DNA from 3 places in the Streptomyces sp. NPDC047880 genome. Region 3 is predicted to be linked to each of the others. Evidence: riboswitches for the same ligand, from Rfam matches in the RefSeq annotation. Region 3 holds a riboswitch; each other region holds the start of a gene.
The links. Region 3 has a riboswitch for thiamine pyrophosphate ahead of thiO (glycine oxidase ThiO). Riboswitches for the same ligand answer to the same signal wherever they lie in the genome.
Positions count from the first base shown of each region.

Region 1 (10,422 bases), on a different contig from region 3:
CCGTGTACCTGGAGAACAACGGCGCCGACGTGAAGAAGGTCGGCGAGCAGGTGGTCAAGGGCTCGCGCGAGGGCACCACCATCACCTTCGCCGAGAAGTGGAAGCCGAGCGCCGAGTACCGCATCCACGTCAAGGCCGCCGGTTACGTCGACGCGGACATCAAGCCGAACCTCGTCACCCCGGCCACGGCCTGCAAGAAGGAGGAGAAGCCCCCGGCTTCGACTCCCCCGGCGACTCCGAGCCCGTCGGCGTCCCCGTCCAAGCCCGCCGAGGAGAGCGAGAGCCCGGCTCCGGAGCCGTCGGAGAGCCAGAGCAGCTCGCCTGCCGGCAACGCGCCCGCGCCGGCCGGTGACTCCAACCTCGCCGAGACCGGTGCCGACTCCAACACCGGTCTGATCGCCGGCATCGCGGCGGCCCTGGTCGCCGTCGGTGGCGGCGCGGTGTTCTTCGGCATGCGCCGCCGCGGAGCGAACAACGACAGCTGACGCCCCCGCACCCGTGACCTGGCCCGTCCCCCACCGGGGGGGGCGGGCCACGTCCCGTGTCAGGGGGAGGCGTCCCGGGTCAGGGGGGAGGCGGCCGGGCAGTCCGGGCACGTCGGCACCGCACCGGACAGGTCGGCACCAGAGGACACCACGGACCTCAACAGGCCGACCTGGTACGCGATTTCGTCGCAGTAGCGGTCATGCGCGAGTGACGTCATGCCTCGCACCCTGGGCGGGCACGATCAGCCGAGCACCACGACTTCGGCCGCGTCGAACTCCACGCCGACCTCGTCCCCGACCTCCGGTGCCGCCCGCAGCGCGCACGCCGCCTCCAGCCGCGGGGCGTCCTCGGATTGGAGGCGGACGGCGACATGGGTGCCCTTGAAGGTGCGTACGGTCACCGTGCAGCGCAGGCCCGAGCCGGCGGGCACCAGCCGCACCCCGGCAGGCCGCACGAGCAGCGTGCGGGTGCCCTGCGGAGCGCCCTCCGGCACCGGAACCTTGCCCCAAGGCGTGTCCGCCGCCTCCGCCCCGACGGTCGCCTCGGCCACGTTCTCGAAGCCGAGGAAACGCGCGACGAAGGCGTCGGCGGGCCGCTGCCACACCTCGAGGGGCGTGCCGGACTGGGCGATCCGCCCGTCCCGCATCACCACGACCCGGTCGGCCAGCGCGAAGGCCTCCCCCTGGTCGTGCGTCACGGCGAGCACGGTCGTACCCAACCGGCCGAACAACTCCTTCAGTTCGACGACCAGCCGCTCCCGCAGCGACCGGTCGAGCTGCCCCAGCGGCTCGTCCAGCATCAGCAGCCGGGGGCTCGGTGCGAGGGCCCGGGCCAGCGCCACCCGCTGCTGCTCCCCGCCGGACAGCGCGGCGACGGCCCTGCCACCCGCGCCCGGCAGCCCCACGAGGTCCAGCAACTCCTGCATGCGTTCGGCCCGTTGCGGCTTCGGCTCGCCGCGCATCCGCAGCCCGAACGCCACGTTGCCGCCCACGTCCCGCTGCGGGAACAGCTGATGGTCCTGGAACATCAGCCCGACGCCCCGCCGGTGCGCGGGCACCCCCGCCTGGTCACGCCCGTCGAGCACCACCCGACCGGCGTCGAGCGGCTGCAGCCCGGCAACCGCCCGCAGCAGGGTCGACTTTCCGCTGCCGCTCGGCCCGAGCACGCACACGATCTCGTGCTCGGCGACCCCCAGATCGACGGCGTCCAGCACGGCACGCCCGCCGAAACGGACCGTCGCACCCTCCAGGCTCAGCAGCATCTAGAACTCCCCGGTCCGGTCCGTCCGCAGCCTCTCCAGCACCAGCAGGGCCACCGCGCACACCACCATCAGCATCGTCGAAAGGGCCATCGCCTGGCCGTAGTTGAGGTCCCCGGGCCGACCGAGCAACCGGGCCACGGCCACTGGCAGGGTCGGCCGGTCGGGCCGTGCGATGAACACCGTCGCGCCGAACTCCCCGAGGGACACGGCGAAGGCGAACCCGGCCGCGATCAGCAGCGCCCGCCGCACCATCGGCAGATCCACCTCCCGCCACACCCGCCAGGGCGAGGCCCCGAGCACCGCGGCCGCCTCCCGCAGCCGCGCGTCCACCGCCCGCAGCACGGGCAGCATGATCCGCACCACGAACGGCACCCCGACCAGGGCCTGCGCGAGCGGCACCAGGATCCAGGAAGACCTGAGGTCCAGCGGCGGCTCGTCGAGGGAGATCAGGAACCCGAAACCGACCGTCACCGCGGACACCCCGAGCGGCAGCATCAGCAGCGCGTCGAAGCCGCGCACGAACCGCCCGGCGTCCCGGCGGGTCAGCGCGGCCGCGGCGAGCCCGCCGATCAGCACGGCGATGAGCGTGGCGGCGACGGCGTACGACAGGGAGTTGCCGATCGCCTCGATCGGCGGGACCAGGAACACTCCCCCGTCCTGCCTGGTCAGTGCCCGGTAGTAACCGAAGTCCGAGGCGTCCAGGGACCGCTGCACCAGCACGGCCAGGGGCAGCACGAGCAGCAGGGCGACGGTGACGAGCACCCCGCCGAGCAGCGCCCACTGCCCCGCGCCGCGCGGCCGGCGCGCGGTCACGGACGCGTCCACCAGCCGCAGCGCGGTCTCCCGCCGCCGCACGGTCCAGGCGTGCACGGCGAGGATCGCGCCCACCGCGACGAACTGGATGAGCGTCAGCACGGCCGCCGTGGACAGGTCGAAGATCTCCGACGTCTGCCGGTAGATCTCCACCTCCAGGGTGGAGAAGGTGGGCCCGCCGAGGATCTGCACGACACCGAAGGAGGTGAAGGTGAACAGGAAGACCATGAGCGCGGCGGCGGCCACGGCCGGGGCGAGGGCGGGCAGCGTGACCCGCCGCCAGGCCCGCAGCGGGGACGCCCCGAGCATCCGCGCGGCCTCCTCCTGCCGCGGGTCGAGCTGCGCCCAGAGCCCGCCGACGGTCCTGACGACGACCGCGTAGTTGAAGAAGACGTGCGCGAGCAGGATCGCCCACACGGTGGTGTCCAGCCGTACGCCCCACAGCTCGTCGAGCAGCCCACCCCGCCCGACGAGAGCCAGGAACGCCGTACCGACGACGACCGTCGGCAGCACGAACGGGACGGTCACGACCGCCCGCAGGACCTGTTTGCCGGGGAAGTCGAACCGTGCGAAGACGTAGGCGCCGGGGAGCGCGACGAGCAGGGTGAGCGCGGTGGAGACCAGCGCCTGCCAGGTGGTGAACCACAGGACGTGCCGGACGTCGGACTGCCCCAGTACCTCCCCGATCCGCCCGAGGTGCCAGACCCCGTCGGCCTTCAGACCGCGCGCGACGATCGCGGCGACGGGGTAGGCGAAGAAGACGGCGAAGAACACGACGGGCAGGGCCAGCAGACCGAGCCGCGCCGCGCTCCCGCGCCTCCTGCGGGCTACTTCAGTACGAGTGAGGTCCACGACTTGACCCACTGGTCGCGGTGGTCGGCGATCTTCGCCGGGTCCATGGTCTCGGGGTCCTTCGCCTGCGGCCCGTACTTCACGAACTCCGGCGGAACCTGGGCGCCCTCGGTCACCGGGTACACGAACATGTTGAGCGGCATGTCCTCCTGGAACTTCCTGCTGACGAGGAAGTCGAGGAAGGCCTTGCCGCCCTTGGAGTTCTTGGCGTTGGCGAGCAGCCCCGCGTACTCGACCTGCCGGAAGCAGGTGCCCTCGGCGACGCCGGTCGGGGCCGTGCTCGGCTTCGGTTCGGCGTAGACGACCTCGGCGGGCGGCGAGGAGGCGTACGACACGACGAGCGGCCGGTCCCCCTTGGCCTTCCGGCCACTGGACGAACCGGAGAACTCCTGGTTGTAGGCCTGCTCCCAGCCGTCGACGACCTTCACGCCGTTGGCCTTGAGCTTCTTCCAGTAGCCCTCCCAGCCCCCGTCGCCGTACTCGGCGGCGGTGCCGAGCAGGAAGCCGAGCCCGGGCGAGGAGGCGGAGGCGTTCTCGGTGACGAGCAGGTTCTTGTACTGCGGCTTGACGAGATCGTCGAAGCTCCGAGGCGGCTCGAGCTTGTGATCGGCGAAGTACTTCTTGTCGTAGTTGACGCAGATGTCGCCGGTGTCGATGGGCGTGACCCGGTGCTTGTCCTGGTCGACCCGGTACTCGGCCTCGACCCGCTCGGAGCCCTTCGCCTCGTACGACTGGAACAGGCCGTTGTCGAGGGCGCGGGACAGCAGGGTGTTGTCGACGCCGAAGAAGACGTCGCCCTGCGGGTTGTCCTTGGTCAGGATGGCCTTGTTCACGGCCTGGCCGGCGTCGCCGTCCTTCAGGACGTTCACCTTGTAGCCGGACTGCTTCTCGAAGGCCGCGATGACGTCCTCGGACGCGGCCCACGAGTCGTGGCTGACGAGGGTCACGGTCTTGGGGTCCCCGGACCCCTGACCGCCGTCGGACGACCCGCAGGCGGCGAGCGTGCCGACCAGGCCGAGCCCGACGACCGCCGCCGTCATCCGCTTCTTGTTGTTGCTCACTGGATTCCTCCTGGAGGACCAGGAGAAGACGCGGCCCTGCCCGGGACTCCGGGTCCCGGGCAGGGCGCAACAGCTCGAGTGGTGACCGATCTCCCTACCCAGAATGACCTGGGCCAGGTTCGGAGGGTCTGCGGCCGTGTGCCGCACTCTCAGCGCTGTGGCGCTCCCCTGTCGGAATATGCAGGTGTGGATGTGAAGGTGCTGGTTGTGAAGCTGTACTGACGACAGTCAGACTACCGTTCGGTGGCGGCGAGCTGGCCACACGCCCCGTCGATCTCCTGACCACGGGTGTCCCGGATCGTCACCGGCACACCATGGGCGGCGATGGCCTCCACGAACGCCTTCTCGTCCTCGGGCCGCGAGGCGGTCCACTTCGACCCGGGCGTCGGGTTCAGCGGGATGAGGTTGACGTGCACGGGCTTGCCCTTGAGCAGCCGCCCGAGCCGGTCACCGCGCCAGGCCTGGTCGTTGATGTCCCGGATCAGCGCGTACTCGATGGACAGCCGGCGCCCGGACTTGGCGCTGTACTCGAACCCGGCGTCCAGCACCTCGCGCACCTTCCACCGGGTGTTCACCGGTACGAGGGTGTCGCGCAGCTCGTCGTCGGGGGCGTGCAGGGAGATCGCCAGCCGGCACTTGAAGCCCTCGTCGGCGAATCGGTGGATGGCCGGGACGAGGCCGACCGTCGAGACGGTGATGCCCCGCTGGGACAGGCCGAGGCCGTCGGGCTCGGGGTCGGTGAGCCGCCGGATGGAGCCGATGACCCGGTTGTAGTTCGCGAGGGGCTCGCCCATGCCCATGAAGACGATGTTGCTGAGCCGGGCAGGTCCGCCGGGGACCTCCCCGTCCCGCAGGGCCCGCATGCCGTCGACGATCTGGTGCACGATCTCGGCGGTGGACAGATTCCGGTCCAGTCCGGCCTGCCCGGTCGCACAGAACGGGCAGTTCATCCCGCAGCCGGCCTGCGAGCTGATGCACATGGTCACCCGGTCCGGGTAGCGCATCAGCACGGACTCGACGAGCGTCCCGTCGAACAGCCGCCACAGCGTCTTGCGGGTGGTGCCCTGGTCGGTCGACAGATGCCGCACGACGGTCATCAGCTCGGGCAGCAGCGCTTCTCTGAGCTTGCCCCGGGCACCGGCCGGAATGTCCGTCCACTGCTCCGGATCGTGCGCGTACCGCGCGAAGTAGTGCTGCGAGAGCTGCTTGGCACGAAACGGCTTCTCCCCGACGGCCGCGACGGCCTCCTTGCGCTCGGCAGGAGTGAGATCGGCAAGATGCCGCGGCGGCTTCTTGGCTCCGCGGGGGGCGACGAAAGTAAGTTCTCCGGGCTTAGGCATGGCCGTACCAGTGTCGCAGATCAACTGCGGAGGCCAGGGCCGGAGTGGGGTGGGGGCGGTCACCGGTGGTTGGCACCCGTCGCCGCTGGTCGGCCTCGGACGACTCGGGGACGGCCCCGTTCGATCACCCGTCTGCTCCCTGCCACTCGTCCAGCCGGACCCTGACCTGGTGGTTGCGGTCGTCGTGCCAGTAGACCTCACCGCTGACCAAGGCCCCGAGGGCCGGAAGTTCCATGCCCAGCGGCATGCGCGTGATCTCCGCCAGCGCTATGGCGTCCGGCACGCCTTCCATCCGCACGAAAACACCGAAAGGCCGGCGCCCGATGGCCACTCCGGTGAGCCGGGCCCCTACAGGCACGGCCGCGACGGTCGCCACCCAGCCCGCCCGCACAGCCTCCGCGGCCGGCATTCCAGGGCTTTCGGCCCACCCGTACTCGTCCATCGTCAGATCATGACGAAGCAAGCGCCCAGAGGATGCGGGCAAGTGTCCTGAGGTGCGGCTGGCGTAGGCTTACCGGCCACCCGTCCCAGGGGACGTCGGATGACGCGCCGGCCGCTCCTGCGAGCGTGGCTGCGCGGCCGTGGTCCTGGGGAGTCCGCCTGACAGGACGGGCCGGACCATCACAAGAAGCGGGGGTCGAGCATGCTCGTGCTCATATTGTCCGTCGTCGTCCTGCTCGTCATCGGCGGCTGCGTCTGCGTGTTCTGGGCCGCTCGCGGTGACGCCCCGCGCTGGGCACGGGGCGTGGCCAGAGCGACGCTGCTCGGCAGTGGACTGGCCCGCAGTGCGAGCCGGAGTTCCCGCTCGCAGCGGAGCGACGGGGACGACTAGACGTCCCGCCGCACCGGTACACACGGCCCGGCCGAGGGTGGGCCCCGGCCGGCGGACTCCACCGGCAGCGCTGCGCCGAGCCCCTGGGAGGAGGGGACGAATCCGCTACTCGGCCGTGTGCTCCAACCGGTCCTTGAGGAGCTGCTCGTTGCGTGGGAGTTCCTTGCGGACCTGGGGGCGTACGACGAGCGGGACCAGGACCTTCCCCATGCCGTGGCCCTCGAAGTCGATGTCGATCGTGACGTGTGAGCGCCGGCCCTCGTCGTAGGGCTCGACCTCGCCGTGCACCTGCGCCCGGACGGGACCGTCCACACCCCGCATGCCCCAGCTGTGCGGCGGGTCGTACTCGGTGACCTCCATGGTCATCGGCATGACGCGGCGGCCGACGTGCCGAGTCACCCGGACCTTGCTGCCGATGCCGACGGGCCCCTCGTCCAGGCGCTCCGCGGACACGGCGCTCAGCTGCCATTCCGGCATGTGGTCGGCGTCCATGACGTACTGGTAGACCTCCTCGGGACGGCAGTCGACGACGATGCTCTCTCGGATGATGGCCATGATGGCCTCCTTTGGGAGGTACATCTGCATCGTCCCACTTCAGGCCTCCGGCTGCGCCCCGGGAACATGTCCGGGACGAGCCCGGGACGCGAGGGAGCCCCCGCCCGGTCGGGCGGGGGCTCCCTCGCGAAGCCGGACTTCTCAGCCGGATCCGACGAACAGCACGAACAGCAGCCACACCACGGGAGCCGTGGGCAGCAACGAGTCGAGCCGGTCCATGATGCCGCCGTGTCCCGGCAGCAGCGTGCCCATGTCCTTGATGCCGAGGTCCCGCTTGATCATGGACTCGCCGAGGTCGCCCAGCGTGGCGGTGACGGCGACCGCGAGACCCAGCACCAGCCCCTGCCACCAGGCACCGCCGTCGATGAGGAACTGCATGCACAGCGCCCCCGCGACCATGGCGAAGGACACCGCGCCGAGCAGACCCTCACGGGTCTTGCCGGGGCTGATGCGCGGGGCGAGCTTGTGCCGGCCGAACCGCCAGCCGACGGCGTAGGCACCGGTGTCGCTGACGACCGTCAGCAGCAGGAAGGTGAGCACCCGCTCCGGCCCGTCGTCCGCGGTCAGCATCATCGCGACGAAAGTCGCCAGGAACGGCACGTAGAACGCCGCGAAGACGCCGGCCGTGACGTCCCTGAGGTAGTTCTCGGGCGGTTCGGTCATGCGCCAGACGAGCACGGCCAGTGCCGTGAGCGCCATCGCCACCCACGCGCCCTCGGCGCCCCGGACGTACCCGGCGACGACCATCGCGGCACCGCCGAGTGCGAGCGGTACGAGCGGCGCCCGGATGCCCTTGCGTTCCTCCAGCCGCTTCGTCAGCTCCCACAGGCCCACCACCACGGCCACCGCGACGACGCCGACGAACACGGCCTTGACGACGAACAGCGACGCGACGATCACCGCACCGAGCCCGACGCCGACCCCTATCGCGGCACTCAGGTCGCGACCCGCGCTCTTCTTCGGCGGCTTGGGTGCCGGCTGCGAGGCGTCGGGCATGGGCTCCGGATTCGTGTCGTTTCGGACCGGGGCGCCGCTCAGCCGAGCAGCCCCCCGGTCGTCATCCTGGTTTCCGCCGAATTCGGTCACGTCGGGCACGATGGGCATGGGGCGAGTCTGAGGCGCTTCATACGCATCGTATGCGGGACCCGCCGGAGCGGCCCCCTGGACGTGCCCGTGGCCCGTGCCCTGGACCTGCCCGTGACCATGCCCATGGTCGGTGGGCTCCCAGTAGCCGGCCTGTGGCGGCGCCCCCCAGGAAGAGTCGTTCATCAGACCTCGAGCAGCTCCGCTTCCTTGTGCTTCAGGAGCTCGTCCACCTGCGCGACGTACTTCGCGGTGGTGTCGTCGAGCTCCTTCTCCGCACGGCGGCCCTCGTCCTCGCCGACCTCGCCGTCCTTGATCAGCTTGTCGATGGCTTCCTTGGCCTTGCGGCGTACGGAGCGGATCGAGATCTTCGCGTCCTCGCCCTTGCCCTTGGCGACCTTGATGTACTCGCGGCGGCGCTCCTCGGTGAGCTCGGGGAACACCACACGGATGATGTTGCCGTCGTTGCTCGGGTTGACGCCCAGGTCGGAGTCGCGGATCGCCTGCTCGATGTTGCGCAGCGCGGTCTTGTCGAACGGGGTCACCACGGCCATGCGCGGCTCGGGCACGGAGAACGAGGCCAGCTGGTTGATCGGCGTCGGCGCGCCGTAGTACTCGGCCACGATCTTGTTGAACATCGCCGGGTGCGCACGGCCGGTGCGGATCGCGGCGAAGTCCTCCTTGGCGACCACGACGGCCTTCTCCATCTTCTCCTCGGCCTCGAGGAGGGTCTCTTCGATCACCACTTGCTCCTGCGTGTGAGTAGGCCCGGCTGCGGTTCCATGTGGGGCGGCGGCCGGCTGCGTCGCGTCTTCTTCCTGCACGGTTCCCGACCGGCGGGACATTGTCCATCCCCCGGCCCGGCTCCGTCCCGTCCGTCCCCCGGACGGGGTTGTTCTCGGGTCTCAGTCCCGGCTGCCGGGGTCCCCCACCAGCGTGCCGATCTTCTCACCCTTGACGGCGCGCCCGATGTTGCCCTCCGCCAGCAGCTCGAAGACCACGATCGGGAGCTTGTTGTCGCGGCACAGGGTCACGGCCGTGGCGTCGGCGACCTTCAGATCGCGCGTGATGACCTCGCCGTAGCCGAGGTGGTCGAACTTCACCGCGTCCGGGTTGGTCTTGGGGTCCGAGTCGTAGACCCCGTCCACGCCGTTCTTGCCCATCAGCAGCGCCTCGGCGTCGATCTCCAGGGCGCGCTGCGCGGCGGTGGTGTCGGTGGAGAAGTACGGCATGCCCATACCGGCGCCGAAGATGACCACGCGGCCCTTCTCCAGGTGCCGTACGGCGCGCAGCGGGATGTACGGCTCGGCGACCTGGCCCATGGTGATGGCGGTCTGCACCCGGCAGTCCACGCCCACCTTCTCCAGGAAGTCCTGGAGGGCGAGGCAGTTCATGACCGTGCCGAGCATGCCCATGTAGTCGGAGCGGGCCCGGTCCATGCCGCGCTGCTGGAGTTCGGCACCGCGGAAGAAGTTGCCGCCGCCGATGACGACCGCGATCTGGGCGCCGTCACGCACGACGGCCGCGATCTCGCGGGCGATCTTGTGCACCACGTCGGGGTCGACGCCCAGGCCGCCGCCACCGGAGAAGGCCTCTCCGGACAGCTTCAGCAGAAACCGGCCGCTCACTTTGCCGTCGTCGCTCTTCTGGGCCTTGGTGGTCATGGGGGATCCCGCCTCTTTCACGTGTTGCACATACCAAGAAGGCCATTGCCGGTGGGGCGTGTTTCGCATCCCATACGGCAATGGCCTCCTCGTCAGATCTGCTGTCGTCCGCCACTGATGTGGCGGCGTACGCGGACGACTGCTCTCGACCCTATAGGGGTCGGGCGTCGAGCGCGGTACGGACTCAGATGCCGACCTTGATGCGCGTGAAGCGCTTCAGGGTGACACCGGCCTCGTCCAGGATCTTCTGGACGGACTTCTTGTTGTCGAGCGCGTACGGCTGGCCCAGCAGCGTGGCGTCCTTGAAGAAGCCGTTGAGGCGACCCTCGACGATCTTCGGCAGGGCGGCCTCGGGCTTGCCCTCGGCGCGGGTGGTCTCCTCGGCGACGCGGCGCTCGGACTCGACGACCTCGGCCGGCACGTCCTCCTTGGAGAGGTACTTCGGCGCGAAGGCGGCGATGTGCTGGGCGACACC
Region 1 is NZ_JBEZOK010000006.1:87,996-98,417, forward strand. Features, by position in the region: gene AB0937_RS11775 (LAETG motif-containing sortase-dependent surface protein) at 1-485, shown strand, start outside; gene AB0937_RS11780 (hypothetical protein) at 545-703, opposite strand; gene AB0937_RS11785 (ABC transporter ATP-binding protein) at 728-1,747, opposite strand; gene AB0937_RS11790 (iron ABC transporter permease) at 1,748-3,349, opposite strand; gene AB0937_RS11795 (thiamine ABC transporter substrate-binding protein) at 3,388-4,452, opposite strand; TPP riboswitch at 4,547-4,653, opposite strand; gene rlmN (23S rRNA (adenine(2503)-C(2))-methyltransferase RlmN) at 4,707-5,813, opposite strand; gene AB0937_RS11805 (hypothetical protein) at 5,938-6,255, opposite strand; gene AB0937_RS11810 (hypothetical protein) at 6,457-6,645, shown strand; gene AB0937_RS11815 (SRPBCC family protein) at 6,751-7,200, opposite strand; gene AB0937_RS11820 (phosphatidate cytidylyltransferase) at 7,342-8,469, opposite strand; gene frr (ribosome recycling factor) at 8,469-9,026, opposite strand; gene pyrH (UMP kinase) at 9,189-9,947, opposite strand; gene tsf (translation elongation factor Ts) at 10,132-10,422, opposite strand, start outside.
Region 1: linked by a shared signal. The riboswitch ahead of AB0937_RS11795 (thiamine ABC transporter substrate-binding protein) and the one ahead of thiO (glycine oxidase ThiO) in region 3 are both predicted to bind thiamine pyrophosphate.

Region 2 (7,547 bases), on a different contig from region 3:
CCTAGGGGTCCGGTCAGGGGAGGACAAGGGATGCGGAGCCTCCGTCCGGCACCCTCCCGGACCTAGCATCGAGTGCAGGACATCAGAGATCCGGCAGGACCGACAGGACCCGGCACTCGGACGGGCGGAGAGGTAAGGACGAGGGCGATGCGAGAGATCTTCACGGGACTGCCGTGGTGGGTGAAGTGGATCGCGGTGCCGGTCATCGCCCTGGTCGTGTTCGGCGGGCTGATCGCCAGCGTGGTCGGCTTCGTCATCGGACTGCTCTTCAAGGTGCTGGTCTTCGTGGCACTGGTCGGCGGACTGATCTACGTCGTACGCAAGTTCACATCGAGCTCCACGTCGCGCAGCGACTGGTGAGACCCGTGGGAAACCGGTGGGGGTAGCAGGGTTACTCCGGCCATCACCGGTTCCCTCGGGCGAGGGAAGTTTCCCGGCGGGGCGGTCTGCACGCGGTGGCAGGCGAATAGAGTCCGGAACTCGACGCGGGGACCTCCCCGCGAGCGGCATTCACCCCCACCCGTGTCCCCCCGCACGGTGTGCCCCCTCGCGTTTCGGGAGAGTCCCTTGGTCCCGGCTGACACCGCACCCGTTCACCTCCGCACCGTCCCCGCGCAACCCCGCTCGGCCACGCCCTCCGGGCCACCGCCACCCCCGGCGCCACCCCCTCCGCCGACCCTCATCGGATCGGTCCAGCGCGCCATGCGCCTGCTGGAGACCGTCGCAGCGCACGAATACGGTGCCCCGGCCAAGCAACTGGCCCGTGAGACCGGGCTGGCGCTGCCCACGACGTACCACCTGCTGCGCACCCTCGTGCACGAGGGTTATCTGCGCCGGGACAAGGGCCTGTTCTTCCTCGGTGCGGCGGCCGAGCGGCTGGGCAGCAGCGGGGCGCGGCAGAAACGTCGCAGCACGATCGCCGACGCGCTCGCGCACTGCCGGGACGCCCTGGGCGTGCCCGTGTACTACGCGGTCTACCGCGAGGGTGAGATCGAGGTCATGTGTGTCTCCGACACCCCGGTCAACCCGGCTGTCGAGGAGTGGGCCGACTTCCGGGAGACGGGGCACGCGCACGCCGTCGGACAATGCCTGCTGTCCCAGCTGGACGAGGACGCCCGCCGCGACCACCTCGACCGCTATCCGGTGCAGCCGCTCACGCCCTACACGGTGCGCGACGACCACAGCCTGCTGAGACGCCTGGAGCGGATCCGGCGGTTGGAGCCGGTGACCGAGCGCCAGGAGTACGCCTTGGGCACGGTCTGCGCCGCGCTTCCCCTCACCCTCGGGAGCGCGGCCGCGACGATGGCCATTTCACTCCCCGCACACCAGGCCGAGCGGCTGCTGCCCGCGGCCCGTCAGTTGCAGGTCGAGATCGGGCGCCTGCTCGGCTCGCTCGCGCTCTCTATCAGTATGTGAAAACTCACTCCTTGTGATCTGGTGTGTACGTTCAGCAAGATTCACCAAGTATCAGAGGTTCGTTCCCGGCCAGTAACGGCGATTGACGGGGTTATCGATGCGCGAGTCCGTACAAGCAGAGGTCATGATGAGCTTTCTCGTGTCCGAGGAGCTCTCCTTCCGCATTCCGGTGGAGCTGCGCTATGAGTCCAGTGATCCCTATGCCGTACGGCTGACGTTCCACTTGCCCGGTGACGCCCCGGTGACGTGGGCTTTCGGGCGGGAGTTGCTGATCGATGGGGTCGGCCGGCCGTGCGGGGAGGGCGATGTGCGTGTCACGCCCGTCGAACCCGACGCGTTGGGCGAGGTGTTGATCCGGCTTCAGGTGGGCAGCGACCAGGCGTTGTTCCGGTCTTCGACGGCACCGCTCGTCGCTTTCCTCGACCGTACGGACAAGCTGGTGCCGCTGGGCCAGGAGGGCTCGCTCGCCGACTTCGACGCGCACCTCGACGAGGCCCTGGACCGCATCCTCGCCGAGCAGGGCGCCGGCTGAGACATGGACCGGCGGCACGGTGGAGTAACGCTTCACCGGGTGCCGCCGAGCTGAGCAGGAACGCTTCTTCCTGCGATCGCCCTCGGTTCGGCCTTCCTCGGTTCGGCTTTCCGCCGCGTGGCGGGGCGTCCTGAACTCGCGGGCGTCAGCGCTTGCGGCGCCGGCCCCTCCCTCCGCGTGCCGGGACCGCGGCGGTCTCCGGGGCGGGCTCCGCGCCGGGACGGTCGGCCGAGACCACCAGCGCCGCCAGGGCGGTGGTGACCGGCACCGAGGCCACCAGGCCGATCGAACCGACCAGCGTACGCACGATCTCCTCCGCGACCAGCTCGCTGTTGGCGACCGTCCCCACACTGGACTGCGCGATGGAGAACAGCAGCAGCAGGGGCAGTGCGGCACCCGCGTAGGCGAGGACGAGTGTGTTGACGACCGAGGCGATGTGGTCGCGGCCGATCCGGATGCCCGCGCGGTAGAGCCCTCGCCAGCCCATCGACGGGTTGGCCTCGTGCAGCTCCCAGACCGCCGAGGTCTGCGTGACCGTGACGTCGTCGAGCACGCCGAGCGAGCCGATGATGACGCCGGCCAGCAGCAGGCCGCTCATGTCGATCGTCGGGTAGAGGCCGTGGATCAGCCCGGTGTTGTCGTCGGTATTGCCGGTCAGGGCCGCCCAGTCGATGAACACCGAGCCGAGGATGCCGATCAGCAGCAGTGAGATGAGCGTGCCGAGCACCGCCACTGACGTCCGGGCGGACAGGCCGTGACACAGGTACAGCGCGATGAGCATGATGGCGCTCGCGCCGACCACCGCCACGACCAGCGGGTTGGAGCCCTGAAGGATCGCGGGCAGGATGAAGAAGTTCAGCACCATGAAGCTGATGGCCAGCGCGACCAGTGCCATGACGCCCCGCATCCGCCCGACGACCACCACGGCGATGGCGAAGATGCCCGCGAGCACGGTCAACGGCAGACGGCGGTTGATGTCGGTGACCGAGTACTGCAGGTCCTTCGGGGCCGAGGGCTCGTAGGCGACCACGACCTCCTGGCCCTCGTGCAGCTGGCGGGACTGGTCCGGCTGGACGATCTCGGTGAACGTACGGCCCTTGTCGTCGCCGCCGTCGACCCGGATCGTCGCCCGCTTGCAGGTGCCCTTCTCCTGCTGCACCGCCGAGGAGCCCTCGGCGGTGGAGGTGTCGCCGGTGGGCGGAACGCCCGAAGCGCCGGCTTCCTTGCAGCTCACCTCGACCACCTTGGTGACGGTGGCGTCCTGCGTCTGCCGGTCGAAGCCGACGCCGGTGCGTTCGTGCGCCGGGGCGCCGCCCGGCCACAGCACGGCGAGACCCACCAGCACGGCGGCAGCGAACGGGATCAGGATCGCCGCGATGACCTTGCGCAGATGCAGGGATACCGGCGTGGCCGGGCCGTGACTGTGGGAGTGCCCGTGCCCGCCACCCGCACCGGGACCGTGCCCGTGGCTGCCGTCTCCGCCGTGACCGTGGCCCTGTCCGCCGTCTCCACCGTCTCCGCCGTGACCGTGCCCGTGGCCCTGTCCACCGCCACCGACGTGGCCGTGACCGCCGCCTCCGGAGGGTCCCGGGCCGTGCCCGGCGGCGGGGCCGTGACCGGCTCCTTGCCCGTACTCACCGCTGTTCGGGGAACCGAAGCCCGCGTCCTGCCCGTACTCGAACTCGGGGCCCCGCCTCGGGGCCGGGGCCTGCGGCCTGCCCGTCCCTCGACCCCTGACCGGGTCCTGCGTCATGCCCGGCCCCTGTGGTCTGCCCGGCCGCTGTGGCCCGGCCGGTCCCTGTCCGGCGCCGGCGGCGAAATCATGGCCCTCACCAGCGCCGTCACCACGGCCATGGCCGTTTCCGGCGCCGGATCCGCGGGGCGGCTCGGGCGATGGGTAGGAGGGACGCTGCGTCGTGGTCACCGCCCGATCATCGCAAGAACGAGGGGGGCCCTCTGTTCACCGCGCCAGAATTGCCGCTAGCGTGGGGGCACCTTTTGTACACGCGGGAGCTCGGAGCACCGGGCTGAGAGGGCGCTGACCTCCGTCCCAGCGATGTTTCACATGAAACATCGTCGGAGTCGAGTGATGTTTCACACGAAACATCGCCGGACGGAAACGGCTGCGTCGACCGCCGAACCTGTTACCGGGTAATGCCGGCGTAGGGAGTAGGTCTCATGACCAACAAGGACGCACGCACGCCTGCCTCCGTTCAGGACGAGACGTCCGAGGAGGCCGGGAAGTCCATCGGCTGGCACAAGGCGTACATCGAGGGCACCCGCCCCGACCTGCGCGTGCCGGTTCGTCAGGTGCACCTCACCAACGGCCAGTCGGTCACGCTGTACGACACGTCGGGCCCTTACACCGATCCACTCGTCGACACCGACGTCCGCAGGGGCCTGTCGCCGCTGCGCGAAAACTGGATCATCGCCCGCGGCGACACCGAGGAGTACGCGGGCCGCCCCGTCCGTCCCGAGGACGACGGCATCAAGCACACCTCGCCCCGTGGCGGTCTCCGCAACCTGGACGCGGTCTTCCCCGGCCGGCCCCGCCAGCCGCGACGCGGCAGGAACGGCCAGGCGGTCACCCAGCTCGCGTACGCCCGACGCGGCGAGATCACACCCGAGATGGAGTACGTGGCCATCCGGGAGAACGTCTCGCCCGAGGTGGTTCGCGACGAGATCGCCGCAGGCCGGGCCGTGCTGCCGGCCAACGTCAATCACCCGGAGATCGAGCCGATGATCATCGGCAAGCGGTTCCTGGTGAAGGTCAACGCCAACATCGGCAACTCGGCGGTGACGTCCTCCATCGAGGAGGAGGTCGAGAAGATGACCTGGGCGACCCGATGGGGCGCCGACACGGTCATGGACCTGTCCACGGGCCGCAACATCCACACCACGCGTGAATGGGTGCTGCGCAACTCCCCCGTGCCCATCGGCACCGTGCCGCTCTACCAGGCGCTGGAGAAGGTCGACGGCCGGGCCGAGGAGCTGACCTGGGAGATCTACAAGGACACGGTCATCGAGCAGGCCGAACAGGGCGTGGACTACATGACGGTCCACGCGGGGGTGCGCCTTCCGCACGTGCCGCTGACGGCGAACCGCAAGACCGGCATCGTCTCCCGCGGCGGCTCGATCATGGCCGCCTGGTGCCTCGCGCACCACAAGGAGTCGTTCCTGTACGAGAACTTCGAGGAGCTGTGCGAGATCCTCGCCGCCTACGACGTCACGTACTCGCTGGGGGACGGCCTCAGGCCCGGCTCGATCGCGGACGCCAACGACGAGGCGCAGTTCGCGGAGCTGCGCACGCTCGGGGAACTCAACCGGATCGCGAAGCGTTTCAACGTTCAGACCATGATCGAGGGCCCGGGCCACGTCCCGATGCACAAGATCAAGGAGAACATCGACCTTCAGCAGGAGATCTGCGATGAAGCTCCGTTCTATACGCTCGGCCCGCTGACCACGGACGTCGCACCGGCGTACGACCACATCACCTCCGGCATCGGCGCCGCGATGATCGCCTGGTGGGGCACGGCGATGCTGTGCTACGTCACGCCCAAGGAGCACCTGGGCCTGCCGAACCGCGACGACGTCAAGACCGGCGTCATCACCTACAAGATCGCCGCTCACGCGGCGGACCTCGCCAAGGGGCACCCCGGTGCGCAGGAGTGGGACGACGCGTTGTCCGACGCCCGTTTCGAGTTCCGGTGGGAGGACCAGTTCAACCTGGCCCTCGACCCGGACACGGCACGGGAGTTCCACGACGAGACCCTGCCCGCAGAGCCGGCCAAGACGGCTCACTTCTGCTCGATGTGCGGTCCCAAGTTCTGCAGCATGAAGATTAGCCAAAGCATCACAGAGCGGTTCGGTGGTGTGGCGGCTGAGGGAGCCTCGTCCGAGGAGATCGCTGAGGGGATGCTCCAGAAGTCGAAGGAGTTCGCCGAGGCGGGTAACCGGGTGTACCTGCCGATCGCCGACTGAGCCTGAAGCGCCGGGAGTCAACGACTCGCGGGAAGTACGACTACTGCGAAGCGACGGGCCGGACCGCAGCTTGGTTCCGGCCCGCGCTGACACCCATGTACCACTGGCCGCATGTGCAGCGCTGCCCTGACTGGTTTGGCGTGGGCGGAGGTCTGACGGGCGTCGCCGTTGACCGGCTGCCCGGCCTGTGTACCGGTGAGGCCTCAGAGGCGCTTCGCTGGGGCGGGCTGCCGCGCACCCCGGCCATGCCACCAGCTCCACACTGTATGACCCACGAGAAGCACGACGGCCACGGCCGAGAGCACGCGAACCGAAGCCCACACTATTTCGGCGACTCGGCCCTGCGAGTCGCCCACCTCTGCTGCCAGCCGCTGGGAGGCCTCAAAGAAGGCGATCAACGGGACAAACAGGCGGAACCCTAGACCGCCGATGCCGGGCGTTCTGGCCATACTCCCCAGGAGTCCAACGGGCGCACCGAAGGCGAAAGCCGCTACCCCCCAGAACACGGCCCTGGAGGAGAGGCCATCACCCGCACCAGAGATGACGTGTCCCCCGGCCGGAACCGCGGGGCTCAGAAACTTGAAAAGGTAATATACGGCTACGCCTACTGCCAATGCCGAGGACGCCAGCAATGATGCCTCGATTCTTGACCGCCGGGAGTAACCGACCAGGAAGGCGAAGCATGCCCACGACCATCCCACAGAAAATACGACGCCTACGGCCTGGCAGACCGGGTTGTCGAATTTGCTCGCGAATGGGCCGACAGCGCCGAGGAGCGCACCTGCCACGAGAACTGTCGCAACAGGAGCGATGCGACAAGGCGTAAATTGTGGGATTCTCATGACCCTACTCTGTGGCAATTTCTCACGCTGAGAAAATCCGCTCCCGGCGGTGGCCGCCGGGAGCGGACGGAACTAGTACTTAGCGTAGTAGGTCTTGCACGTGTACGCTGCGCCCGCGGTCATATTGGCGTAAGACCACTTGCCCTTGGCCACCACGGCCTTGTTCGACCCCCCGGCCAGCTCCACAGTCGACCCATGCATCACCTTGGGGTGATAGTAATTGGAGTAGCAGTACTGGCAATCGGTGGTGAGGTCCTTCCCGTAGCTCCAAGTTCCGCCACCAATTTCGAGGACGGTCTTCGGCCGGATGCCCCCCGTGGAGCCAGCCGTGAGGTGCCGTCACCCCTGGTGTGGGCAGTGACGGTGACCGCGCCAGCGGTCGGCTCCTGGGCGCTGTCCGCAGTGGCCGGGCTGGCAAGGGTGCCCGCAGCCAGGAAGCCACCCGCAATAGCAAAAGCTATGGACCTACCGGATGCCTTCATGTGATTCCCCTCCCGTGATGCCCCCGTCGCGGGGGCTGCGGATGGATCTTCCCTCAATCCGCACATCCTGGTAAAGAGACGCTAAAGCGCTTGACCGAAAAGTGCCGACGATGGATGTGTGAGATTTGCATACCCACTCAATGGTTAGTGCCACTTCCTCGTAGTGGTCGTTTGAGTGCGTAATGCCGGCATGCTGGACTGGCGCCGCGCCGCTCCAGCCGTGAGCAGGGCGGGCAGTGAGGTCGGAGGCGTACCGTAGGCCGATTCGGCATCCTGGGCAGGACGATCTACGCC
Region 2 is NZ_JBEZOK010000024.1:126,659-134,205, reverse strand. Features, by position in the region: gene AB0937_RS29895 (DUF5326 family protein) at 148-360, shown strand; gene AB0937_RS29890 (IclR family transcriptional regulator C-terminal domain-containing protein) at 682-1,416, shown strand; gene AB0937_RS29885 (SsgA family sporulation/cell division regulator) at 1,514-1,948, shown strand; gene AB0937_RS29880 (YibE/F family protein) at 2,094-3,701, opposite strand; TPP riboswitch at 3,945-4,134, shown strand; gene thiC (phosphomethylpyrimidine synthase ThiC) at 4,127-5,929, shown strand; gene AB0937_RS29870 (lactococcin 972 family bacteriocin) at 6,844-7,056, opposite strand.
Region 2: linked by a shared signal. The riboswitch ahead of thiC (phosphomethylpyrimidine synthase ThiC) and the one ahead of thiO (glycine oxidase ThiO) in region 3 are both predicted to bind thiamine pyrophosphate.

Region 3 (10,422 bases):
GTGGCTGAACGCGCGCTTCGGGGCGGCGGGCCGGATCCTCGTCCTCGCGCTGCTGATGCTCCAGCTGACCTCGGCGGGCGGTACGTACCCCGTCCAGACCAGTCCGGGGTTCTTCAACGCCCTCCACCCGTTCCTTCCGATGAGCTACGTCGTCGAGGCGCTCAGGCGGCTCATCACCGGCGGTGGACTCGAACCGGTGGGACACGCGTGCGTGGTGCTGACGGCGTTCACCGCGGGCGCCCTCGCGCTGACCGCCGTGGCGGCCCGTCGGCGCCAGGTGTGGACGCTGGACCGGCTGCACCCGGAGCTGAGCCTGTGAGCCCCACCGTCGCTTCCACCGGGAGGGTTCCTGTGACAATCGGGGCCATGGAAAGCAGCAGTGCCGCGTCGGGCGGCAGCACGCGCCGCGAGGCCACCCGGCAGAAGCTCTATGAGGCGGCCGTCACGCTCATCGCCGAGCAGGGGTTCTCCGCCACGACCGTGGACGAGATCGCCGAGCGTGCCGGGGTCGCGAAGGGCACGGTCTATTACAACTTCGCGAGCAAGTCCGTCCTCTTCGAGGAGCTGCTGCGGCACGGAGTGGGTCTGCTGACCGCCTCCTTGCGGGAGGCGGCCGAGCGGACCGCGGCCGAGGGCGGCAGCAAAGTCGACGCCCTGGACGCGATGATCCGCGCGGGGCTGGTCTTCATCGACCGCTACCCGGCCTTCACGCAGCTGTACGTGGCCGAGCTGTGGCGCACCAACCGGACCTGGCAGTCCACGCTGATGGTGGTCCGGCAGCAGGCCGTCGCCGTCGTGGAGGACGTGCTGCGCGACGGTGTGGCGGGCGGGGAGTTCAGCGAGGAGATCGACATCTCGCTGACGGCGTCCGCGCTGGTCGGCATGGTGCTCGTGGCCGCCCTGGACTGGAAGTCGTTCCAGGCGGAACGCTCCCTGGACGATGTCCACGCAGCGCTGTCCCGGCTCCTCCAGGGGCGGGTCAGCGGCTGCCGCTGAGCGAACCGCTCCGCACACGTGAAGGCGCCGGTCCGGTGTGGCCGCGTCCCCCGCGGGCCACCTCGAACCGGCGCCTTCCCCACTCCCCCGTTTTTCCTTCTCCTGCTCCCCCGTGCGTCCCCCGGCAGGACCCCCATCCGGTCGTCCCCCGGTTTTCCCCGGTTGCCCGGTTCTCCCCCGTGTCTCGCTCCCGCCGACGCCGTCGGCGGAAGGAGCGGATCGCGGGCCGGCTCCGTTCCGGCGCCCCGTGTCGCCGGTGCCGGAGCCGTGCCCCTCTCCGTGCCTCCACTCTCTCGTCAGCGCAGGTCGGCCCCCATCCGCGCGCATACTCAACTCCCCGGCTAGGTATACGTACTCAGTGCTGCGCACGGAGCCCCACGCCGCCCGTCGCCGCCTGGTCACCACGACGTCCGCGCCCGTACTCGGCAGGCCGCGGGCCGGGGCTGTCGGTGGGGGCCGATAAAGTCGCCGGCATGGCACGGATTGCGGTGATCGGCGCCGGGATGGGCGCGCTGGCGGCTGCCGCCCGGCTGGCCGTCGCGGGCCACCGGGTGGCGGTGTACGAACGGACGGACACCTACGGCGGAGCTGTGCGCCGCTTCGAGCGTGAGGGGTTCTCCTTCGACACGGGCCCCGCCCTGCTGCCGCTGCCCGCCGTGTACCGCGACCTGTTCGTGAAGACCGGCAAGGAACCGCTGGAGTCCTGCGTCGAGCTGGTCCAGGTCGACCCGTCGGCCCGGCACGTGTTCGCGGACGGCACCGAGGTGTCGCTGCCGAACGCCTCGCGCGCGGGTGTCGTCGCCGCCCTGGACGAGGGGCTCGGCGCGGGCGCCGGGAAGCGCTGGGGCGACTTCCTGGTCCGGGCCCGCGAGGCCTGGGACCGGACCCGCAGGCCGCTGCTGGAGGAGCCGCTGTGGCCGAACTGGCAGGTGCTGGCCGAGCGCGAGCCCTACCCGTCGGTGCCCCACAAGCGGCTGCTGCGCACTCGCCGGGCCGGGACCCTCGCCGAGATCGGCGCCTGGGAGCTGCGCGACCCCCGGCTGACGGCCCTCCTGGAGAGTCATGCCCTCGGTCACGGCCTGGACCCCAGGGTCACCCCGGCGAGCGCGGCCGTACTGCCGTACATGGAGCACGCCTTCGGCACCTGGTACGTGCGCGGCGGGCTGCGCGAGCTGGCGCGGGCCGTCCATGAGCGGTGTCTCGCCCGCAAGGTCGAGTTCAACTTCGGCGCCGATGTCACCGGCGTGCTGGAGAAGGACGGCCGGGCGTCAGGGGTGGAGCTCGCGGACGGGTCGGTGGCGGAGGCGGACTTCGTGGTCGCCGGGGTCGCGCCCGGCGCACTGGCCCGGATGACGGCGGGCACCGTCGTACGGGGGGACGGCGAGGTGCCGCCGCAGCCGGCCGCGGCCTCCCGGCTGACGGTCCTGCTGGCCCTGCGCGGCGCCCGCCCAGAGGGCACGGCGCACCGCACCGTGGTGCACGCCGAGGACCGCGAGGCGGAGTTGGAGGCCCTGTTCGGCACGGCGGCCGGGACCTCCCGTCCCACGGTGACGGTCCTGCGGCCCGACGACCCGGGCCCGGCCCCGGCGGACCACGAGGCGGTCACCCTCACCACGGTGGTGCCCGCGCGTCCCGGCCGGCCCCACGACGACCTCGCCGACCACATGATCACCGCCGCCGAACGTGCCGTCCCCGGTCTGCGCGACCGTCTCCTCTGGCACGAGGTGAGCACCCCGGACGACATCGCGGACGCGACGGGCGCGGAGGGTGGAGCGGTCCCCGTGCCGGCCCTCGCGGCGGGCGGCGGGCGGCTGCTGCATCCGGCCAACGGCACGCGGGTGCCGGGTCTGTTCGCCGTGGGCGGCTGGGCTCACCCCGGCGGCGGGCTGCCGCACGCGGGGATGTCGGGCGCGCTGGTGGCGGGGCTGATCGTGGAGGGGCCGGAGTTCCGCGGCTCGCAGTGAGCACTCCGCCGCCGCGGAGCCAGGTCAGTCCTCAGAAACGGTACTGCTCGTCGAAGCCGTTGCCCTGCGGCTGCTGCCCGCCCCCGTGGTAGGGGTACGGCTGCTGCTCGGGCGGCAGTTCCTGCCCGTACTCGTCGGTGTTGCGCTGCTGCGGGACCCACACCCCGCCGGGCGGGCTCTCGCCGCCGTAGGTGCCGGCGTACTGCTCCTGGCCGTACATCTGCTGGCCGTAGTACTGCTGGTCGCCGTAGGTGCCGTCGTACGAGCCCTGGCCGTAGGTCGACGAGCCGATGTACGGGTCGGAGTAGGCGGCGTACTGCTGCTGACCGGTGGCGTCGTAGCCCTGCTGCTGGCCGTAGCCGGAGTAGTCGTAGGCGTAGCCCTGGTCGGCGGCCTGGGCGGCGTACTGATCGTGGGACTGCTGTCCGCCGGCCTGGTACCCGGTGTCGTAGACACCGTACGAACCGCTGTCCTCGGGCATGGGCTGGGGCTCGTAGACGGCGGTGGTCTCGGCGGACGTCGGCTGCGCCGGGCGGGCGGGGGTGAAGACGTCGTCCCCGTCGTAGTCGTCGTCCCGGCCGTGGGGAGCGGGGTCGCGGCGGTAGGCGGCCGCCCCGTCGTCGTAGCCGTCCTCGGCCTCGAGCCCGGACACCTCCAGGGTCGGCTCCTGGCGGCCGCGCTCACCGCGGCGGCGCTTGCTGCCGCCCAGCGCGGGCGCGTTCATCGCCCAGCCGGCCGCGAAGCCGCTGCGGAACGACAGGGTGACGTAGGTCTGCCCGACCGCGAAGGCGGCCGCGCCCAGTCCGATCACGACGACCGACGGGATCAGGACACCGACGACGACGCCGAGGAACCCGGCGAAGGCCAGCAGGCGCCAGCGCAGCCGCGCCTTGTACTGCAGCAGCACCTCGCCCAGCAGCCACAGCGCGACGATGCCGAACGCGATGTAGAGGACCGCCCAGCCCATGTACGCCCCTCTCACAGTGGCCGCTACGCAGTGTGTCGTATACCGGTGCGAACGGTCTAGGCCTGCGATGAGTGGTGCAGGCCCAGGTTCTCGTAGATCTCCAGTGTCGCGGTGGAGTTGTTGAGCGTGATGAAGTGCAAGCCGGGCACGCCCTCGTCGAGCAGCCGCGCACAGAACTCCGTGGCGAATTCGATCCCAATGGAGCGTACAGCGGCCGGATCGTCTTTTGCTGTGAGGATCCGCTCTTTCAGGGCAGCCGGGAACGCGGCGTTGGTGAGGGAACCGATCCGTTCCAGCGTCTTCACGCTCGCGATCGGCATGACCTCGGGAATGATCGGGGTGTCGCAGCCGGCGGCCGAGACCCGGTCGCGCAGCCGGAGGTAGTCCTCGGGCTGGAAGAACATCTGCGTGATGGCGTAGTCCGCGCCCGCCCGGCACTTGTCGACGAAGTGGCGGACGTCGGTGTCCCAGTCGCGGGAGCGCGGGTGCATCGCCGGGAAGGCGGCGACGCCCACGCAGAAGTCGCCGGAGGCCTTGATCAGTTCGACGAGTTCGGCGGCGTAGGCGAGGCCCCGCGGATGCGGCACCCACTCGCCCATCGGGTCGCCTGGCGGGTCACCGCGCAGGGCGAGCATGTTGCGGATCCCGGCGTCGGCGTACTGGCCGATGATGTTGCGCAGGTCGGCCACCGAGTGGTCGACCGCGGTGAGGTGGGCGATCGGGGTGAGGGTGGTGTCGGAGGCGATCGCCTCGGTCGCCTTGACCGTGCCCGCGCGGGTGGAACCGCCCGCGCCGTAGGTCACGGAGACGAAGTCGGGCGCCACCGCCTCGACCCGGCGCAGCGCGTTCCACAGGTTCCGCTCGCCCTTCGGGGTCTTGGGGGCGTAGAACTCGAACGAGTACGTCGTCTTGCCGGCTGCGAGCATGTCGCGGACGGTGCGCGCGTGGTCCGACCTGATGGATGCGGTGCCGAGGGCCATACCGGCAGGTTAGCCAGGGGCCGTCGGTCCCCCAACCGCAGGCCGACTTTTGCCGGGATTGTCCGCTTGTTGTCCATCCCTTGGACAAACCGCCGTAACTACGCCTCCCGCAGCCGTTGGGCGAACTCGGCCGCCGCGGCCCCCGGGTCGTCGGCCTCGGTGATCGCCCGTACGACGACGACGCGCCGGGCTCCGGCCTGCAGGACCTGGTCGAGGTTGGAGAGGTCGATGCCGCCGATGGCGAACCAGGGGCGGTCGGTGCCGAGGCCGGCCGTGTACCGGACGAGTTCCAGGCCGGGTGCGTGACGGCCGGGCTTGGTCGGCGTCGGCCAGCACGGGCCGGTGCAGAAGTAGTCCACGCCCTGCTGGACGGCGGCCTCGGCGGCCTCGGACTCGGCGTGAGTGGAGCGGCCGATCAGGACATCGTCGCCGAGGAGGGCACGGGCCGAGGGAACGGGGAGGTCGCCCTGGCCGAGGTGCAGCACGTCGGAGCCGGCGGCGTGGGCGACGTCCGCACGGTCGTTGACCGCCAGGAGCTTGCCGTGCCGGGCGCAGGCCTCGGCGAGGACGGCCAGGTGCTCCAGTTCCTCACCGGCCTCCATGCCCTTGTCCCGCAGCTGCACGATGTCGACCCCGCCGGCCAGCACGGCGTCGAGGAACTCCGGCAGGTCGCCCTGCCGCTTGCGCGCGTCGGTGCAGAGGTAGACCCGGGCGTCGGCGAGCTGGGCCCGTGCGGTGGCGGCGGTGCCGGTCATACGTGTCCCCCTGGGTGTCGTGGCGTACGGGTGTCCGCGTGGGCGTCGTGCGGCGCGGGAATACCCCGGTCCGGCCGCGAGCGCCCCGGGCACCTTACGCCTGCCCCCGGCCCGGCCCCGATGCACCGGTTCCGCCCGGGACGGTCCGCAGCCCGGGCGCGGGCCACCGCCCTGCACGGATCCGCCGGTCCGCCCGGAACGGCCCGCAACCCGGACGCGCGGGCCACCGCCCTGCACGGATCCGCCGCTCGGCCGGAAGGGTCCGCAGCCCGGCCGCGGGTCACCGCCCCGGAGGTCCGGAGCCCGCACGGGCACGAGGCGCCCCCGGGCCGTGGCCCCACGGGCCACGGCCCCACGTCGGGCGGTTGTTCAGGTCCGGCCCCGCGCGTGCGGAGCCGGACGGTTGTCCGGTCGCGGCCGGGTCAGACCGCGAGCGCCTGGGCGCGGCGCTTCACCTCCGTGCCGCGATTCTCGCTGAGCGCCTGCGCGGGGGTGCCAGGCAGGCTGGGGTCCGGTGTGAAGAGCCACTCCAGCATCTCTTCGTCCGTGAAGCCGTCGTCCCGCAGCAGCGTCAGGGTCCCGGACAGGCCCTTGACGACCTTGTCCCCGTCGATGAAGTCGGCGGGGACGTGCAGTGCGCGGTTCTCACCTCGGCGTACGGCGATGAGCTGGCCGTCCTTGACCAGCTGCCGCACACGCGTCACCTCGACGCCGAGCTGTTCGGCGATGTCGGGGAGGGTGAGCCAGGCGGGGACGAGAGCATCGATCTTTGCGTCAATCTCGGTCACGGAAACCAGCCTGCCATTTGCCACTGACAGTCGGAAGCCGGGCGGTCCACCTGGGCGGACGCGCCGGTCCCCGCGGCACCGCACCGCGGCCCTCCCCCGGGCGGGGCCGCCTACGCCGCCGCCGCCTTCATGGGCCTGGCCGGATCCGCCAGCAGCACCGGATTCATCGGGGTGCCCGACTCGATCAGACGGCGGCCCTGCGCCAGGTCCCGGGGCCGGCCCACCGCCAGCAGCGCGACCAGCCGCTCGCCCCGCAGCCAGCAGACCGTCCAGGCCGGACCGGAGGGGTCACCTCGCCACAGGGTCGTGTCCGCGGCCGCGTGGTGCCCCGCGTACTGGACGAACCGCCCGAACTGCTCGGACCAGAAGTACGGCACCGGGTCGTACACCGCCGACGGCTCCCCGGTGGCCCCGCCGACGATGTTCACGGCGACCGTGCGCGGCCCCTGGAGCGCGTTGTCCCAGTGGTGGATCAGCAGGCGCTCGCCGTAGCGCCCGGAGGGGAAGGAGGCGCAGTCGCCGACCGCGTACACGTCCGGCACGGCCGTGCGCAGGTGCTCGTCGGCCACGATCTCGCCGTGGGTGCCCAGCGCGATCCCGGAGCCGGCCAGCCAGGCCGTCGCGGGGCGGGCGCCGATGCCGACGACGACCGCGCCCGCGGGCAGCCGCGAGCCGTCGTCGAGGACGACGACACCGGGCTCGGCGCGCTCCACGCGCGCGTGCGTCCGCAGGACCGCGCCCGCGTCGGCGTACCAGCCGGCCATGGGGGCGGCGACCTCGGCGGGCAGCGCCCCGGCGAGCGGGCGTTCCGCGGCTTCCACCACGGTCACCGCGCAACCCGCCTCGCGGGCGGCCGTGGCGAACTCCGCACCGATCCAGCCCGCGCCGACGACCACGATGTCGTGCCGGCGGGCCAGCACGGGCCGCAGCCGCTCGGCGTCGTCCAGGGTGCGCAGCAGATGCACGCCCGGCACGCCCTCGGTGCCGGCCAGCCGGACGGGTTCCGCGCCCGTCGCGACGACCAGGACGTCGTACGGCACGGGCCCGTCCTCGGTGTCCAGCTCGTGGTCGGCGGGGCGCAGGCCCAGCACTTCGCAGCCGAGCCGCAGTTCGATGCCGAGGGCTTCGAAGTCGACGTCGAAGGCGGAGCCCTCGGACTTGCCGAGCAGGACGGCCTTGGACAACGGGGGCCGGTCGTAGGGCTGGTGGGGCTCGGCGCCGATCAGGATCACGTCACCGGTGAAGCCCCGTTCGCGCAGCGCGACGGCGGTCTGCACCCCGGCCATGCCCGCACCCGCCACGACGACGCGCCGCGGCGCGGACGACCCTGGATCCTGCGTCTGCTCGCTCACCTGATCACCATAGACACCTGACGTTCTGTCAGTCAGTGCTCATGCGCCGTGACCTGCTCCACAACGCTCGTGCCGTTGCCCCGCTGGGACTCCCATTCCCAGGTCTCCTCCAGCCGCACCCGCCCGTCGGGCAGCTCCACGACCGAGGAGACGCAGTGCCCGGAGGACGTGGTGCCGTCCTGCTTGAGCTGGACGTAGCGGAAGTCCAGCCGGTCACCTTTGCGGGTACCCACGAGGTGCCCGCGTACGACGTCGCCGCCGGTGTACTCGGCCCAGATCTCGCCCTGCCGCTCGTGGTAGGTGAACCGGGTGCGGGTGCCCACCTGGCCCGGGGCCTGGTCGGCGACCCGGGCGAGGACGAGACCGTCGAGGGATCGGGCCATGGGACGAGGCTCCCTTACTGCGGGACGGGGCATCGGGCTAGGGTGGCCAACGTAAAGCACTCGCGGGAGCCCGGACGCACCGGGCTGAGAGGGAGGCTGGCGGCCTCCGACCGTACGAACCTGATCCGGGTCATGCCGGCGAAGGGAGGGGCTGGACGCCCATGTCGCCTACGGCCACATCCACGTCCGTGTCGTCAGACGTCCTGGTCATCGGGGGCGGGATCATCGGCCTGGTCACGGCCTGGCGGGCCGCGCAACGCGGGTTCGCCACGGCCGTCGTGGACCCCGAGCCGGGCGGCGGAGCCGCACAGGTGGCCGCCGGGATGCTGGCCGCCGTCACGGAACTGCACTACGGCGAGCAGACCCTGCTCGGCCTGAACCTCGCCTCCGCCCGGCGCTACCCGGACTTCGCCGCCGAGCTCACCGAGCTGACCGGCCGGGACCTCGGCTACCGCCGCTGCGGCACGCTCGCCGTGGCGCTGGACGCCGACGACCGGGCCCACCTGCGCGAACTGCACGCCCTGCAGCAGCAGTCGGGGCTTCAGTCGCAGTGGCTGTCGGGGCGCGAGTGCCGGCGCCTGGAGCCGATGCTCGCGCCAGGGGTGCGCGGGGGGCTGCGGGTCGACGGCGATCACCAGATCGACCCCCGGCGGCTGGCCGGGGCGCTGGTCGCCGCGTGCGAGCGGACGGGCGTGGTCTTCCACCGGACGTGGGCGGAGCGGCTCGCCGTCGTCCGGGACCGGGCCGCGGGCGCCGTCCTGGCCGACGGAACGGAGGCGACGGCCGGGCAGGTGGTGCTCGCCGGGGGCAGCCTCAGCGGGCGGCTCGCGGGCGTCCCGCAGGACGTGCTGCCTCCCGTGCGGCCGGTGAAGGGGCAGGTCCTGCGGCTGACCATGCCGCAGCGGCACCAGCCGTTCCTGAGCCGGACCGTGCGCGCGGTCGTGCGCGGCAGCCACGTCTACCTGGTGCCGCGCGCGAGCGGCGAGCTCGTCGTCGGGGCCACCAGCGAGGAGCTGGGCTGGGACACCACCGTGACCGCGGGCGGCGTGTACGAGCTGCTGCGGGACGCGCACGAGCTGGTCCCGGGCATCACCGAGCTGCCGCTCACCGAGACCCGGGCCGGCCTTCGGCCCGGGTCCCCCGACAACGCGCCCCTGCTCGGCCCGACCGGTCTGGAGGGCCTGCTGCTGGCGACCGGGCACTACCGCAACGGCGTCCTGCTCACACCCGTGACCGGCGACGCCCTGGCCCACGTCCTGGCGACGGGCGAACTCCCCGAGGAGGCCCGCCCCTTCACCCCGGAGCGCTTCAGTCCCGCGACCGCACTCTCGGAGCAGCCCGCATGAACATCTCCGTCAACGGGGAGCCCCGGGACGTCCGGCCCGGCACGGCTCTCGACACCGTCGTGAGGTCGCTCACCGCCTCGCCCTCGGGCGTGGCCGCCGCCCTCAACGAAACGGTCGTCCCGCGCACCCAGTGGCCCTCCACGCCCCTTTCCGAGGGAGACCGCGTGGAAGTCCTCACCGCCGTCCAAGGAGGCTGACCATGGCCGACGATCCGTTCGTCCTCGGTGGTACGTCCTTCACGTCCCGTCTGATCATGGGCACCGGCGGGGCGCCCAGCCTCGATGTGCTGGAGCGGTCGCTGGCCGCGTCCGGGACCGAGCTGACGACGGTCGCGATGCGCCGGGTGAACGCCTCGGTGCACGGCTCGGTGCTGTCCGTCCTGGACAAGCTCGGCATCCGGGTGCTGCCCAACACGGCGGGCTGCTTCACCGCCGGCGAGGCCGTCCTCACGGCCCGCCTCGCGCGCGAGGCCCTCGGCACCGGCCTCGTCAAACTGGAGGTCATCGCCGACGAGCGCACGCTGCTGCCGGACCCGATCGAGACGCTGGAGGCGGCCGAGACCCTCGTCGACGACGGGTTCACGGTGCTGCCGTACACCAACGACGACCCGGTGCTGGCGCGGAAGCTGGAGGACGTGGGCTGCGCGGCGATCATGCCGCTCGGCTCCCCGATCGGCTCCGGGCTCGGCATCCGCAACCCGCACAACTTCCAGCTGATCGTGGAGCACGCGCGCGTGCCGGTGATCCTGGACGCGGGGGCCGGGACGGCTTCGGACGCGGCGCTGGCGATGGAGCTGGGCTGCGCGGGTGTGATGCTCGCCTCGGCGGTGACGCGGGCGCAGGAACCCGTGCTGATGGCCGACGCCATGCGGCACGCGGTGGAGGCGGGGCG
Region 3 is NZ_JBEZOK010000002.1:383,510-393,931, forward strand. Features, by position in the region: gene AB0937_RS05625 (YhgE/Pip domain-containing protein) at 1-319, shown strand, start outside; gene AB0937_RS05630 (TetR/AcrR family transcriptional regulator) at 367-996, shown strand; gene AB0937_RS05635 (NAD(P)/FAD-dependent oxidoreductase) at 1,470-2,960, shown strand; gene AB0937_RS05640 (hypothetical protein) at 2,992-3,927, opposite strand; gene metF (methylenetetrahydrofolate reductase [NAD(P)H]) at 3,984-4,907, opposite strand; gene thiE (thiamine phosphate synthase) at 5,006-5,662, opposite strand; gene AB0937_RS05655 (Rv2175c family DNA-binding protein) at 6,085-6,450, opposite strand; gene AB0937_RS05660 (FAD-dependent oxidoreductase) at 6,561-7,802, opposite strand; gene AB0937_RS05665 (hypothetical protein) at 7,835-8,185, opposite strand; TPP riboswitch at 8,238-8,349, shown strand; gene thiO (glycine oxidase ThiO) at 8,347-9,531, shown strand; gene thiS (sulfur carrier protein ThiS) at 9,528-9,728, shown strand; gene AB0937_RS05680 (thiazole synthase) at 9,731-10,422, shown strand, end outside.